DNA from 2 places in the Mesorhizobium sp. M1428 genome. Region 1 is predicted to be linked to the other one. Evidence: riboswitches for the same ligand, from Rfam matches in the RefSeq annotation. Region 1 holds a riboswitch; the other holds the start of a gene.
The links. Region 1 has a riboswitch for thiamine pyrophosphate ahead of thiB (thiamine ABC transporter substrate binding subunit). Riboswitches for the same ligand answer to the same signal wherever they lie in the genome.

Region 1 (7,282 bases):
GCGCTCAATGCGCGCGAGCTCAGGATTATCGAGGAGCGCCGGCTGAGCGACGAAGGCGCGACGCTCGAAGCACTCGGCGAAACACTCGGCATCTCCAAGGAACGCGTCCGCCAGATCGAGGCGCGCGCCATGGAAAAACTCAAGGCGGCGCTGGTAAAGCAGAATCCGGAATTTCTCGCAGCCTGAACCGCGTCGGCTGCTATTTGTCGGTGACGATCTTGACCTTGTCGCCGGCCGAAACGGCGGCACCCGGCGACAGCGCGTTGAGCACCCTGAACAGATCCAGCTTGCGGTCGACGCCGACCATCTGTGCGGCCAGCGAGCCCATCGTCTGGCCGGGCTGCACCGTGACGATGCGGATACGCAGCGGCTTCAGCGCTGCCTTCTCGGCAGCACTCAGGATGCGGAACGAGCCGCTGACCGAGCGCGCCACCGTGCTCAGCGAGGTGCTGGCCGACGGTGCAGCGGTCAGCAAGCGGTAGACCTGGCCGCCGGCGCGGATCACCGCAATGTCGAATTGCCAGCCATCGGCGCCGGCATGCGCGGTTGCGGCTTCGTTGCCGTTGATCGTCTCCTGGCGAACGCTGCTCTCGTCGAGGCCAGCGACCCAGCCGCTGCGGATGTAGTCGGTCAGCGAGCGGTCCTTGTCGATCGAAACACCGTCAAAGCGGATTGCCATGTCGCCCGGGCCTGTCGCCGTCACCGCCGCCGCCGAATTGTCGATGATAAAGCCGTTAGGCACCGAGAACGACACGCCGAGGCCAGGATGCAGGAAGGTTTCACCGCGCACATAGCCTTCCTCCGGCGTGTCGCCGTAAAGCAGCCCGTCTACGCCGGCAAGGAATGAATCGCGGTCGCGCGACCCGACACCGGGCGCGCCGAACTGGCGGGCGTGGCGCTGCGCGAGATCGATACGCTGCGGCGTGTTGGGGTGCGTCGCCAGGAAGTCGAGGCTGGCGTCGGTGGCGCCGCTGATCGAGCGGAAATCGGTATAGGCCGACATCGACTGCAGGAAGCGGCCGGCGGCGTAGGGGTCGAAACCGGCTTCGCCGATCGACTTGATGCCGATGGCGTCGGCCTCCAGCTCCTGATTACGCGAGAACTGGGCCAGCCTCAGCTTGCCGCGGATCAGCGCCGCCTTGGCCGTCGGGTTGTCGCCGAGCACGTCCGAAACGACCTTGGTCGCCAACCCCTCTTCCGCTTCCAGCTGCTGGCGCTGCAGGCCGTGGTTAGCCGTAACGTGGCCCATCTCATGCGCAATGACGGCGGCAAGCTCGGCCGAATCGTTGGCCAACGCCAGCAGGCCGCGGGTGATGTAGAGATAGCCGCCCGGCAGCGCGAAGGCATTGACGTTGGGCGAGTTGAGGATGGTGATGCGGTAGGTCTGGGTCGGGTTGGCCGACACCACGGTCAGTCTGCCCACGATCTTGGCCACCATGCGCTCGAGCTTGGGGTCAGAATACTCACCGCCATAGGTGGCAAGGATGCGCGGGTGCTGCGCCTTCGCCAGTTGGGCGAGCTTGCTGTTGGCGGCGACATTGTCGACCGTGATCGGCTTGTCGGAGGGCTGGAAGCCCGATTCCTGCACGTCGGGAGGCGTGAACATCTGGCAGCTTGCCAGCGCCAAGGCAAGACCGGCCAGCGCCAGAAAGCGAGCCAGCGGTTTCACCCTCCGATTGTCGATGCCGGTCGGCAGATCGGCTTCCTTTCAAGTCCTGGGACGTGACCGCGAAAATCGGGCGCGATTTCCGGAAAGCATCACGCGCAAAATCAAGTGCTACGGCGTCCTTCGTGCGTCCGACAGATACGAGGCAGCAAGGGCAAATCACGGTCTAAGCCGGACCAACTCCTGGCGGACCTAGCCACACTACCTCGACCATGGCAAGCAAGCGCCGCTTCGCCTTGCGCCGGTTTGACCATAAATTATGTCCGCTTCCGGGCAACATCTCGTGATCCAGCCGCAAACGGACCCGAGCCGATATAGCGTCGGAATGCCTCCGGTCCAGCCTCGACGAAAAAATCGGCGGCGGCGCCCGTCGCGGCAACCGTGCCACCATCCAGGAAAACCATGTTTTGGCCGATACGGCGCGCATCGTCCGGCTGGTGCGTGACGAACAGCACCGTCATGCGCTGCTCCGAATGGACGTCGGCCACCAGGTCGAGCATGTCGTCGCGCAGTGCCGGTCCCAGCGAAGCGAACGGCTCATCGAGCAACAGCACCGGCCGGTCGCGCACCAGGACCCGGGCGAGTGCGACCCGCTGCCGCTCGCCGCCGGAGAGTTCGCGCGGCAGCCGGCTTTCCTTGCCGGAAAGGCCGACGCGCTTCAGCGCTGCGGAGATTGCGGCGCGGTCAGCCTCGCTCAGCCTGAGCGAAGGCGAACGGCCGAGCCCGACATTCTGCTCGACGGATAGATGGGCAAACAGGTTGTTTTCCTGGAACACCATCGATACCGGCCGCGCTGAAGGCGGCGCAGTGCTGACGTCGGCGCCGCCGATCAGCACGCGGCCCGACCGCGGCGCCTCGAAACCGGCCACCAGATTGAGTAGCGTCGACTTTCCCGACCCGCTCGGCCCCATGATGGCGGTGATTTCCGACGGCGGGAAATCGACATCGAATGTAAGCGGCGTTTCACCATAGCTGAACGAGACCTTGTCGAGCCGCACGGCTGCGCCTTTTTCCACCGAAATGGACCGTTCCGGGCTGATCGGCATCATGATTTCTCCCTCCTTCCCAGCCAGTCCGCGGCCAGCACCAGCGCCAGGCAGACAAGGCCGAGCAGCAGCGCCAGCCCGGCCGCATCCTCGGTGCGGTAACTGCCCATGCGCGCCAGCAGCAGATAGGGCAAGGTCTGCACGGAATCGCTGCCGAACAGCGCAATGACGCCGAGATCGCCGAGCGACAGCGCCATGGCGAAAGCAAAGCCGGTGGCTAGCGGCCGCCGCAGCGACGGCCAGTCGACCAGCCGCAACCGGTTCCAGCCCGAGATACCAAACTGTGCACAGAGCCGTTCGTGGCGTTCGCTTGCCGCGTCATAGGCAGGGCGGATGGCGCGGATGGCGAACGGCATCGCCATCACCGCATTGACCGCAACGACCATGACGGGGGCGATCGCAAAGACATCGCTGACGGTGCGCAAGAGCAGGAACCAGCCGGCGCCGATGACAATGGGCGGCACCACCAGGACGAACCCCGCACCGGTGTCGGCCAGATGTTCGAGCAGTGTCCGCCGGCCTGTCCGCCGGGTGAGCGCCAGCGCCCGGCGCGCCATGACCAGCGACAGCGACAACGCCACAGAGAGCATCGCCGACAGGAGGGAGAGCACGCCACTGGTCGCCGTCGCTTGCCGCACCGCGCTCTCGCCGGCCAGGCGGCCGAGATCGGCGCCAAGCCCGGCTGCCAGCGTCGCCGCCATCGGCCCGGCGACAAACAGCAATGCCAGCCCGATCACCAGCGCGTTCAGCACGGTCTCGGCCGCACCGGCTGAAAAATACCGGCGCGGCGCCACCGGCAGATTGGCGTCGCCGGTCACATTGGCGCCGAGCCGCGTCAGTGCCAGCACGACCACGAAGGTCAGCGCAATTTGCAACAAGGTCAGCGTCACCGCCCGCGCCGGGTCGAAGTCGAAACGCAGCGCCTGGTAGATGGCAACCTCCAGCGTCGTCGCGCTGGGTCCGCCGCCGAGCGTAAGCACGATGGTGAAGGAGGTGATGCACAGCATGAAAACGAGCCCGGCGATGCCCGGCAGGGCCGCACGCAGCGGCGGCCATTCGATCAGCCGAAAGGCCGGCGCAGCGCCCATGCCAAGCTGGCTCGCCAGCCGCCATTGGTTGGCCGGCACGGTCTGCAATGCTTCCAGGAACAGCCGCGTTGCCAGCGGCAGGTTGAAGAAGACATGGGCAACGAGGATGCCCGACAGGCCGTAGATGCCGGGCCAGCTCTGGCCGCCTAGCGCGCCCAGCGTGCCGGCAAAATACCCGGCACGGCCGTAGAGCGCCAGGACACCGAGTGCGGCAACAATGGCCGGCAGCGCCAGCGGCAGAGCGAAAAGCTGCAGGATAAAGCCTCGCCCGAGAAACTGTGGATGCCGCGACAGGGCGCGCGCGACGAACAGCGCCGGTGCAACGGAGAGCAGGGTCGAAAGGACTGCCTGCCAGAGCGTGAAACGGGCGACGCGCAAGAGATAGGAATCGAAAGCGGAGGCGGCGCCGGACGGGTCGCGTGTGGCTTCGACGACCAGCCCGGCGAATGCCCCGCCGATCAGCAGCGCGATGGCGGCGAGCGCGACGACGCCGGCAGTGACGCGGGAGTCAGGACGGCGAGCCTGCATTTCGCGCTACCCAGCTTGACGATGGGTGCGGTTGAGGTCGGGAACGAACACCATATGGAATCCTACTTGCTCATCGCCGCAAGCCACTCATCGACCCAGGCCTTGCGGTTGGCCGCGACTTCCTCCGGGCTGAACAGCAAGGTCTTGGTCGGTTTGACAAGCTTGTCGAACGCCGGGTTGAGCGGCTTGTCGGTCTTGCCGGCCGGGAACATCCAGTTGGTTTCGGGAATGACATCCTGGAATTTCGGTCCGGTCATGAAGGCAATGAACTTTTCCGCCAGCGGGTTCTTCGCGCCCTTGGTGGTGATCCCCGCAACCTCGATCTGCAGATATTCGCCCTCCTCGAAGGACGCCGCCTGGTAGCGCTCGGTGTTTTCGGCGACCATGTGGTAGGCCGGCGAGGTGGTGTAGGACAGCACCATCGGCGCCTCACCCTTGGTGAACAGGCCGTAGGCCTCGCTCCAGCCTGGCGTCACCGTCAGCACCTTCGCCTTGAGCTTGGCCCAGGCTTCGGGCGCCTTGTCGCCATAGACCGACTTGACCCACAACAGCAGGCCAAGGCCCGGCGTCGAGGTGCGCGGATCCTGGATGACGATCTTGTCGCCGGCATCGCCCTCGACCAATTCCCTGAGGCTTTTCGGCGGGCTCTTCAGTTTTTCGGTATCGTAGACGACGGCGAAATAGCCATAGTCGAACGGCACGAAAATATCGTCGCTCCAGGCTCCCGGGACGCTGACGCCCGACACGGCGCCGTGCGGCGAAAACAGGCCGGTTGCCTTGGCGTCCGCCGTCAAATTCGTGTCGAGGCCAAGCACGATATCGGCCTTGGTCGCGGCGCCTTCCAGCTTCACACGGTTGAGCAGCGCGACGCCGTCGGCGACCGAGACGAATTCAACGACGCAGCTGCATTCGGCCTCGAAGGCCTTCTTCACAGCCGGTCCCGGACCCCAATCGGCGGTGAAGCTTTCATAGGTATAGACCGTCAGCTTATCCTGTGCCGATGCCTGCCCCGGCAGGGCGAGCGCGGATGCCGCAAACAGGACAATTGAGACAAGAGAGTGGAAAAAACTGCGCATCGGCGCCTCCTTCGTTCGCGTTGAAAGGAATTGAGGCGTCGGGCTGTCCGAAACGTCTAATCCCTCCGCCGGTACAAACCGGATCAGGTTCAGCGGGTTGGCAGTCTTGCCTCTCAGCCGGTCCGCGAAAATCGCGTCCGGCACCCCGTTAGAGCGTTGCGACACATAGGCCCGGCCGAAGTGCTGCGCAAGCGGAAGTTTGCCGGGCATCCAAAGCCCAGCCTTCCGTTTCGTCTGCCGTTTCATCTTCCGTTTCCGGGGCAGGGCTGGTAAGGGCCACGAGATATGAGCACATTCACCATCCTGCTTGGCGGCGATCTCATCCGCACGCCGCTGCTCGACCGCCAGGTCGAAGGCTCGCGCGTCATCGCTGCGGATGCCGGCATCGGCCATGCCCGCATGCTGGGCCTGAGGCCGGAACTCTGGGTCGGCGATTTCGATTCGGTGCCTGCCGATTTGCCGGAGGATCTGGCGGCCGTGCCACGGCAGGTGTTTCCCGCCGAAAAGGACAAGACCGACGGTGAACTCGCTATCGCCGCCGCACTCGAACGCGGTGCGACCAGCCTTGTGCTCGCAGGCGCCTTCGGCGGCAAACGCACCGATCACATCTTCCTGCATCTGGCGCTGAGCATCCGGCTGGCGGAAGGCGGGACGGAAGTGCTTTTGACCAGCGGCGCACAGGAAGGCATTCCGTTGCTGCCGGGAAAGGCTCGCTTCGACTATGCCGACGGCACACTGTTTTCGGTGCTCGGCTTCTCCGATCTCGCCGGCCTGAGCGTCACCGGTGCCAAATGGCCGCTCGACCATGTCGAGGTCGCGTTCGGCTCGTCGCTGACCATTTCCAACGAGGTCAGGGGCCGGCTGGAAATCGCGCTGGCCAGCGGCCGCGCGCTGCTGCTCGCGCATCCTTTTCCCCTACCTGAAAGCTGACATGGCGCCGCCGCTTCTCAATCTCGACGGGATAAAGCTGACCTTCGGCGGCACGCCGCTGCTCGACGGTGCCGCCCTGACGGCCTCTGCTGGCGACAAGATCGCCCTGGTCGGCCGCAACGGCTCGGGCAAGTCGACGCTCCTCAAGATCGCCGCCGGGCTGATCGAGCCGCAGGACGGCGAAGTCTTCCGCCAGCCTTCGGCGACCGTCCGCTACTTGCCGCAAATTCCCGACATGGAAGGTTTTGCGACCGTCCGCGCCTATGTCTCGGCAGGGCTCGGACCCGCCGACGATCCCTACCGCGCCACCTATCTGATGGAGCATCTCGGCCTGACCGGCGAGGAGCGGCCGAACGACCTCTCCGGCGGCGAGGCGCGGCGCGCCGCCCTCGCCCGCGTCATGGCGCCGGAGCCCGACATTCTCCTCCTCGATGAGCCGACCAATCATCTTGACCTTTCGGTTATCGAATGGCTGGAGGAGGAGCTTGCCCGCACCTCCTCGGCACTGGTCGTCATCTCGCATGACCGTCGTTTTCTCGAGCGCGTGTCGCGCGCCACAATCTGGCTCGACCGCGGCCAGACCCGCCGTCTCGACAAGGGCTTTGCCTTTTTCGAGGAATGGCGCGACACGGTGCTGGAGGAGGAAGAGCGCGAGCAGCACAAGCTCGGTCGCCAGATCGTGCGCGAGGAGCACTGGCTGCGCTATGGCGTGACAGCACGGCGCAAGCGCAACATGCGCCGGCTCGGTGAGTTGCAGACCATGCGCCAGCGCTTTCGTGGTCATCGCGGCGCCGAGGGTGCGGCGACGATGACAGCCAGCGACGCCGCCGAATCCGGCAAGCTGGTGATCGAAGCCAAGAACATCGAGAAGAGCTTTGGCGATCTGACTGTGGTCAAGGGATTCTCGACCCGCATCCAGCGCGGCGATCGCGTCGGCCTGGTCGGGCC
Region 2 (7,282 bases), on a different contig from region 1:
CATTTTCGCGGTTGTGACCGCTTCCTTGACGGAGTGGCAGCCTGCCGTGTTGGGAAGGACTCTCGTGCCAAGCGAGCGGATCAGCGACCAGAATTTTTCGCCGGCCCTGCCGCCCGCCATCTCGCGGCGCAAGGAGACGGTCACCACCGAGGTGCCCGATGCGCTAACCGCATCGGCAAGAATGGCCGGCGAAGGATATTGAGCCGTGCCGAGAAGCAGCCGCGAGCAAAGCGCCGTTCCAAGAAGATCGAACATGCTAGCCTCCCTGCATGGGTGAGAGGATTTCGATCCGGTCGCCGTCGCTCAACTGGAACTCCGCCCGGTTGGCTTTGTGCACCAGGTCGCTGTTGACGGCGGTCGCCAGCCAATCGCCCTCATAGTCGAGAACGGCAAGCAGCTCGGCCAGCGTGGTGGCGGCAACCTCATGCGCTTCGCCGTTGACCATCAATTTCATGGGCAAGCTCCTTGGTTCTGTCTTGACTGAAAACCAGGTCGGCAGCCTGGCGCGCCATGGCGGGGGCGAGGAGAAAGCCGTGACGATAGAGCCCGTTGATCGCTATGATCTCGCCGTTCGTTTCGACGCGCGGCAGGTTGTCGGGAAAGGCCGGACGGACGCCGACACCGGTTTCAACGATCTCGGCCTCGCCAAAGGCCGGATGGAGGGCATAGGCGGCACCCAGCAGCTCCATCATCGAACGAGCCGTCACCGGTCCCGTGGACCGGCTCTCAATCATCGTCGCGCCAATCATGAAACGGTGGTCGGTGCGTGGCACCGCATAAAGCGGAAAGCGCGGATGGAGCAGCCTGACCGGGCGCGACAGTGAGATATCAGGTGTGCGCAGGATCAGCATCTCGCCGCGAACGCCGCGCAGCCTGTCATTGGCTGCTGCCATTCCCGTGCAGTCGATCTGACGATCGAACCCGGAAGCACGCCGGACGTCAGCGCAGAAGTGGAATTCGACGCCCATCGCCGCCAGCCTGTCATGAAGTGCCGCCATCGCCTGACGCGGGTCGAGATGGGCTTCGTCGGGGAAGAGCAGTCCGCGGCGGAAGCGGCCGGCGAGGTCGGGCTCGAGCAACACGATTTCATCTTCATCGACACGCCGATGACCCGAGGTGCGGCTGGCGAACCGGTCGAGCTCGCCCGCATCACGCGGCGCGGCCACGGCCAGTGTTCCGGCCCGTGTCACGTGACCCGGCAGTACCGCATCCCACCAGTCGGCGGCATCGCGTCCGAGATCCAGCACTGGCTGCTCGGCGCTTTCACGCTCGCACCATGGCGCCAGCATGCCGCCGGCGAACCACGACGCATTGCCGCCAACGGTATGTGTTATCTCGGCAACGGTCACCGTCGCGCCACGTGTGGCGAGCTCGAAAGCTGCGGTGAGGCCGGCGACACCGGCCCCCTTGACCAGGACCCTCATGATCGCTCGCGCGCCTCTCGCAGGAGCGGCGCGCCGGTCTCGTCCGCGGGCACGTAGAGATCGCCGCCTTCGCGATATTTCGCCGCCATGGCCACCATCCCCTCCTTCTGCGCCTCGGCGCGAATGTCGTGGGAGATGCGCATGGAGCAGAATTTCGGGCCGCACATCGAGCAGAAATGTGCCACCTTGTGCGCTTCCTTGGGCAAGGTCTGGTCGTGGAAGGATCTTGCGGTTTCGGGATCGAGCGACAGGTTGAACTGGTCCTCCCAGCGGAACTCGAAGCGCGCGCGGGAAAGGGCGTCATCCCTGACTTTCGCCGCCGGATGCCCCTTAGCCAGGTCGGCGGCATGGGCCGCAATCTTGTAGGTGATCACGCCGGTCTTGACGTCATTGCGGTCGGGAAGACCGAGATGCTCCTTCGGTGTGACGTAACAGAGCATGGCCGTGCCGAACCAGCCGATCATGGCGGCGCCAATGCCTGAGGTGATGTGGTCGTAACCCGGCGCTATGTCCGTCGTCAGCGGCCCCAGCGTGTAGAAAGGCGCCTCGTCGCAGACAGCGAGCTGCTTGTCCATGTTCTGCCTGATCTTGTGCATGGGCACGTGGCCGGGCCCCTCGATCATCACCTGGCAATCCTTCGCCCAGGCGATCTTCGTCAGCTCGCCGAGCGTTTCCAGTTCGGCGAATTGCGCCGCGTCGTTGGCGTCGGCAATCGAGCCCGGACGGAGCCCGTCGCCGAGCGAAAAGGACACGTCATAGGCCCGGCAGATGTCGCAGATCTCCGCGAAACGCTCGTAAAGGAAGCTTTCCCGGTGATGGTGCAGGCACCATTTGGCCATGATCGAGCCGCCGCGCGAGACAATGCCCGTGACCCGGGCGACGGTCAGCGGGATGTAATGCAGCCGCACACCGGCATGGATGGTGAAGTAGTCGACGCCCTGTTCGGCCTGCTCGATCAGCGTGTCTCGATAGACCTCCCAGCTCAAATCCTCGGCGATGCCGCCCACCTTCTCCAGCGCCTGGTAGAGCGGCACCGTGCCGATTGGCACCGGCGCATTGCGCAGGATCCATTCGCGGATGTTGTGGATGTTGCGGCCGGTCGACAGGTCCATCACCGTGTCGGCGCCCCAGCGGATCGCCCACACCATTTTTTCCACTTCCTCTGCCATCGAGGAGGTGACCGCCGAGTTTCCGATATTGGCGTTGATCTTCACCAGGAAATTGCGGCCGATGATCATCGGCTCGCTCTCGGGATGATTGATGTTGGCGGGAATGATCGCGCGTCCGCGCGCAACCTCGTCGCGCACGAACTCCGGCGTGACGAAGCCGGGGATAGCGGCACCGAAGGCCTCGCCGTCGCGCTCAAGCTTGCCGCGCAGCATCTCGCGGCCAAGGTTCTCGCGGATGGCGACGAACTCCATCTCGGGCGTGACGATGCCGGCACGCGCATAGGCAAGCTGGGTCACCGCCTTGCCTGCCTTGGCCCTGAGCGGCCGGTTGCGAATGGGAAATTCCGGCGTCAGGCGCTCACCGGTCACAAATCCGTTGTCCTCCGGCCGCACGTGGCGGCCGTCATAGGCCTCGACATCGCCGCGCGTCATGATCCATTCGTCGCGAAGCCGGGCAAGACCGTTTTCGATGCTGGTTTCGACAGTCGGGTCGGTATAGGGGCCGGACGGATCGTAGACGGTGACGGGCGGCTCGCCGGCCGTCGGATGCACGGAGATTTCGCGCATCGGCACCCTGATCTGCGGGTGGATGGCACCGGGCTTGTGGATTTTCCGCGAGGCGGGCAGCGGTCCCGTCGAGACGGCGGGAGTGAGGGCATTCATCTTGAGGCTCCTTTGCTCATGCATTGGAGACCCAGTTCTGTGCCGGAAGGATGAAAAGACGCTTCTGTCGACCTGCCGAAACAGGACCTCGGGCGTAAACTCCCGCAAAGCGCTTGCACCGTCCCTACGCCAGTATGAACTGGATCAGGTTCAACGGGTCACTGCGCCGCGAAAGCAAGCAGTATCTCAGCCCCTTGCCGGGACTCCCCTGGTGAATGCGCCAGGTTGGACGGGACGTCTCCGGTTTGTCAAGCGCGTTCTGGCCGCGGCTGATCGGCGGCTGGTCAGACCGTGCGGAAAAAATCGCGCATGTCTCGGCGACAAGTCAAGCGTGGGAGATGAAGGCAGGGACAAGGGAATCGCAAACCGTTGGACTAAAAATCGATCCTCATGATCACGCCTTCAATGGGCACCAAAGGTTTGCGCGTAGATCGCCTCGATTCTTCCTGCCTCGTCACTGGTCAGCGCGGCGAATTCCTTTTCGCGCGCGCGGTTCGATAGATGTCCATCATTCTGGTGAAGAAAACGGAAGAGCAAATCGGTCAGCCGCTCGGGCATGTCGATAAAGGCATCCACCTGCTGCCGGAATTGATCGTAGCGCTGCAGAAATGCGGTTTCCTCGGGAAGGTCCCGTTCGATCGTCCGCTGAACGCAGTCATAGAGGAATTCGGCGTGCGGGGTCGCATCGAAGAACCGGTAGAAATCACCGGTGTCATTCAGCACCCGGACGTTGAATTGCGGCGTCGGTTCCCATTCCACCAACGGCAGAAGGCGCTGCGAATAGCTCTCGAGCACGCCCCTGTACTCGTTGATCTGGTCCAGGATCGCGGCCGAGACGGGAAAGACCACTCCCGGCGGATTGAAGCCGCGCGTGGCAAGGACGTGGTGGATTAGGTAGCGGTGAATGCGGCCGTTTCCGTCCTCGAACGGGTGGATGTAGACAAAGCCGAAGGCGAGGATTGCGGCGGCTATGATTGCATCAAGGCTTTGCGCGGGGCCCTGATCGAAGGCCGCCATTCCATCGATTAGCCGCGGCAGGTCCTCGGGCCGAGCGCTGATGTGATCGGGCAGGGGCGTGCCGTTGTCTCGGTCATGCTCACCGACGAAACCTCCTTCTTTTCGGAAGCCAAGTCTTACGAAACGGGCGTCGCCAAGTACAATTTTTTGCAGACGTAGCAGCTCATCGCGATCGATCGGCCAGCGGCCGGCTTCGCCGATGGCGCGGCCCCAGCGCTGGATGCGATCTTGCGGCGGGCGCTCGCCCTCGATCGCATAGCTTGATCGCGAGTCTTTGAACAAAAGAAAGGCGGCGGTCCGAGCAAGGAGGTCGCGCGGCACCTCCGCCACGATTGCCTCCGCGCGCCGCGGCAGTTCAAGGCCGATGAATTTTTCGAGGGTCTTGGTTCGGAACACCAGCGGGCAGAACTCAGGCGTGCCGGGGAGATTGTCCCTTATGCGGTAGCGCGAAGCGGTCTTCTCGAATCCGGGCCACTGCAGCTCGGGATCGACAACCGGAACGTATCGTCCGGCCGCCGCGTCCGGCAGATCGAGACGTGTGCCCGTCAGCCATTCATATAGAAACCAGATGCGGCGGGCATAACTGCCTGTGGGGCTTTCACGGACGAGCGCCTCGATCGGTGCGGAACCGGTCACCTGGAACAGCCGTTTGAGGACGGCAAGGTCGAGCCCCTCGTACTTGAGCGCGAAGGTCAGGTGGCCTTCGAGTGTTGGATGTGGGGCATGGCGGGGCGTCATGATCCGCCAGCCATCCCGTGCGGTAATGCGATGATGCTCGCCAGTGGCCGACAGGGTCCGGGGCAAGGGCACGGCGAGCTCGTAGGCTCCGATCAGGGCGCTGTACCCGGCCGGGGTCACCATCTCCGGAAGGCGGATTTCCTGAAAAACGATAACAGGACCTGAAAATTGGTGCTTCTGCGCCACAGGCATGAAAAGGGGAACCTTTCATCGAAGTTTGGTGCGAAATCAGCCAAATACTATGAAAAACAATTCTATCTCATGAAAATTGATGCTGCAAGCCGACTTTTCCGAAAACCGATCCTGAAGGCGGCGGTGATCCGTCTGCATGGCTCGGCCGGAAAGCGATCGTCGCGCGCCGGCCAGCGCAATGATGTTCCCATCGGAAATAAGCGTACACCGCCAAACCGCAATCAGTTCCGCGGCGCTAGCATGCGGTCGCCGGCATCTATGCGTTGCCTTACAGCTGTGGCCTCGTGTTCAGTCATTGCCTAGTTTTTCGCCACAATGCATTTCGGTACGCCTTGGGACCTGAGATCGATTCTGAACGTGAATCACGCTGTTGCGGTAGTCAAACCGTTCGAGCTGAAGCACATCCCTTGAGACCACCACCACGCTGATTGCTCAAAACCATCACAACAAGGGTACTGCGAAACTCGGCCGAAGCAGCAGAAAATTGGGGGCCTTTAGCCCTTGCTTTGAAGCGCTTCGCAATGCACCAACTTTTCCGATGCAGTTTGATTTTGGCCTTCGCACCTGCACAAAACTATGCAAAACCGTTGACCGCTTAAGCCTGACGCAGGGAAAACGTGCCGATGAGTGTGGCGGTAGAAACGAAGGCGTTGACGACGCCGGACATCGCGGCCAGCAAGGGCAAGGATCCGGTCGTCTGCTTGACCGCCTACACCACACCCATTGCGCAGCTCGTCGACAGATATTGCGACGTCGTGCTGGTCGGCGACAGTGTCGGAATGGTGCTTCACGGTCTGCCCTCGACCCTCGGCGTCACGCTCGACATGATGATCATGCATGGCAAGGCCGTGCGACGCGGTCTTGAGCGCGCGTTGATGGTCGTTGACATGCCATTCGGCTCCTATGAAGAAGGCCCCGAACATGCCTTTCGCAACGGCGCGCGGCTCATGGCGGAAACCGGATGCGCCGCCCTCAAGCTGGAGGGCGGCGAGAGCATGGCCGAGACGATCCGCTTTCTCACTGCTCGCGGAATTCCCATCATGGCCCACGTCGGGCTGACGCCGCAATCGGTCAATGTGTTCGGCGGCTATAAAGTCCAGGGCAGGGGCGTAGACGGCGACAGGATTTTTCGCGACGCCATTGCTGTTGCCGAGGCCGGGGCGTTCAGCATAGTGCTGGAAAAGGTCACGGAGCCGCTCGCACGGAGAATAACCGAGAGAGCCACAATTCCCACGATCGGGATCGGTGCCTCGGACGCCTGCGATGGGCAGATCCTTGTGATCGACGACATCCTGGGCATGTACACTGGTTTTCGGCCGAAATTCGTCAAGCGCTATGCCGAACTGGGCTCAGAGGTCGAAGCTGCCATCGCCGCCTACGCGGCTGATGTGCGGGAAGGGCGCTTTCCAGCGGCCGAACATCTTTTCGCCGACGAGCCGAAGGCCGGAGATGTTGCATGAGCGTGCCGATTGTCCGCACCATTGCCGAACTTCGTGCCGTCGTGGCGGGATGGCGCCGTTCAGGTGCCAGTATCGCCGTGGTGCCCACGATGGGAGCCTTGCATGAAGGACATTTGAGTCTCGTGCGTTCTGCGCTTCAGAAGGCCGATCGTGTGATCGTGACGCTGTTCGTCAATCCCAAGCAGTTCAACAGTGCCGCGGATCTTGCCGCTTATCCCCGCACCGAAAAGGAAGACGCTGCAAAGCTCACTCCGTTGGGCGCACACCTGCTCTATGTTCCGCATGCGACTGAGATGTATCCTGACGGCTTCACCACGACCGTGTCGGTGTCCGGCGTCCGCGAAGGCCTATGCGGTGCGTTCCGGCCTGGTCATTTCGATGGGGTGGCGACCGTCGTTGCAAAGCTCTTTTTGCAGACTGGCGCTGATTTCGCCTTTTTCGGAGAGAAGGACTTCCAGCAGCTTCTACTCATCACTCGCATGGTCCGGGACCTGGATATGCCAATTACCATCGTCCCCTGTCCGACAGTCCGGGAACCCGATGGTCTCGCTTTGTCATCGCGCAATGTTCGGCTCTCGCCAGCGGAGCGGGCCATTGCCCCAAGGCTCGCATCGGTCCT

Region 2: linked by a shared signal. The riboswitch ahead of thiC (phosphomethylpyrimidine synthase ThiC) and the one ahead of thiB (thiamine ABC transporter substrate binding subunit) in region 1 are both predicted to bind thiamine pyrophosphate.

The regions. Positions count from the first base shown of each region.
Region 1 is NZ_JAMYKT010000013.1:32,254-39,535, forward strand. Features, by position in the region: gene NKG60_RS19095 (RNA polymerase factor sigma-32) at 1-186, shown strand, start outside; gene NKG60_RS19100 (M48 family metalloprotease) at 200-1,669, opposite strand; gene thiQ (thiamine ABC transporter ATP-binding protein) at 1,924-2,715, opposite strand; gene thiP (thiamine/thiamine pyrophosphate ABC transporter permease) at 2,712-4,328, opposite strand; gene thiB (thiamine ABC transporter substrate binding subunit) at 4,391-5,404, opposite strand; TPP riboswitch at 5,448-5,562, opposite strand; gene NKG60_RS19120 (thiamine diphosphokinase) at 5,690-6,334, shown strand; gene NKG60_RS19125 (ABC-F family ATP-binding cassette domain-containing protein) at 6,336-7,282, shown strand, end outside.
Region 2 is NZ_JAMYKT010000015.1:126,690-133,971, forward strand. Features, by position in the region: gene NKG60_RS21520 (thiazole synthase) at 1-255, opposite strand, end outside; gene thiS (sulfur carrier protein ThiS) at 257-454, opposite strand; gene thiO (glycine oxidase ThiO) at 423-1,424, opposite strand; gene thiC (phosphomethylpyrimidine synthase ThiC) at 1,421-3,256, opposite strand; TPP riboswitch at 3,360-3,476, opposite strand; gene NKG60_RS21540 (Fic family protein) at 3,659-5,203, opposite strand; gene NKG60_RS21545 (hypothetical protein) at 5,180-5,506, shown strand; gene panB (3-methyl-2-oxobutanoate hydroxymethyltransferase) at 5,827-6,663, shown strand; gene panC (pantoate--beta-alanine ligase) at 6,660-7,282, shown strand, end outside.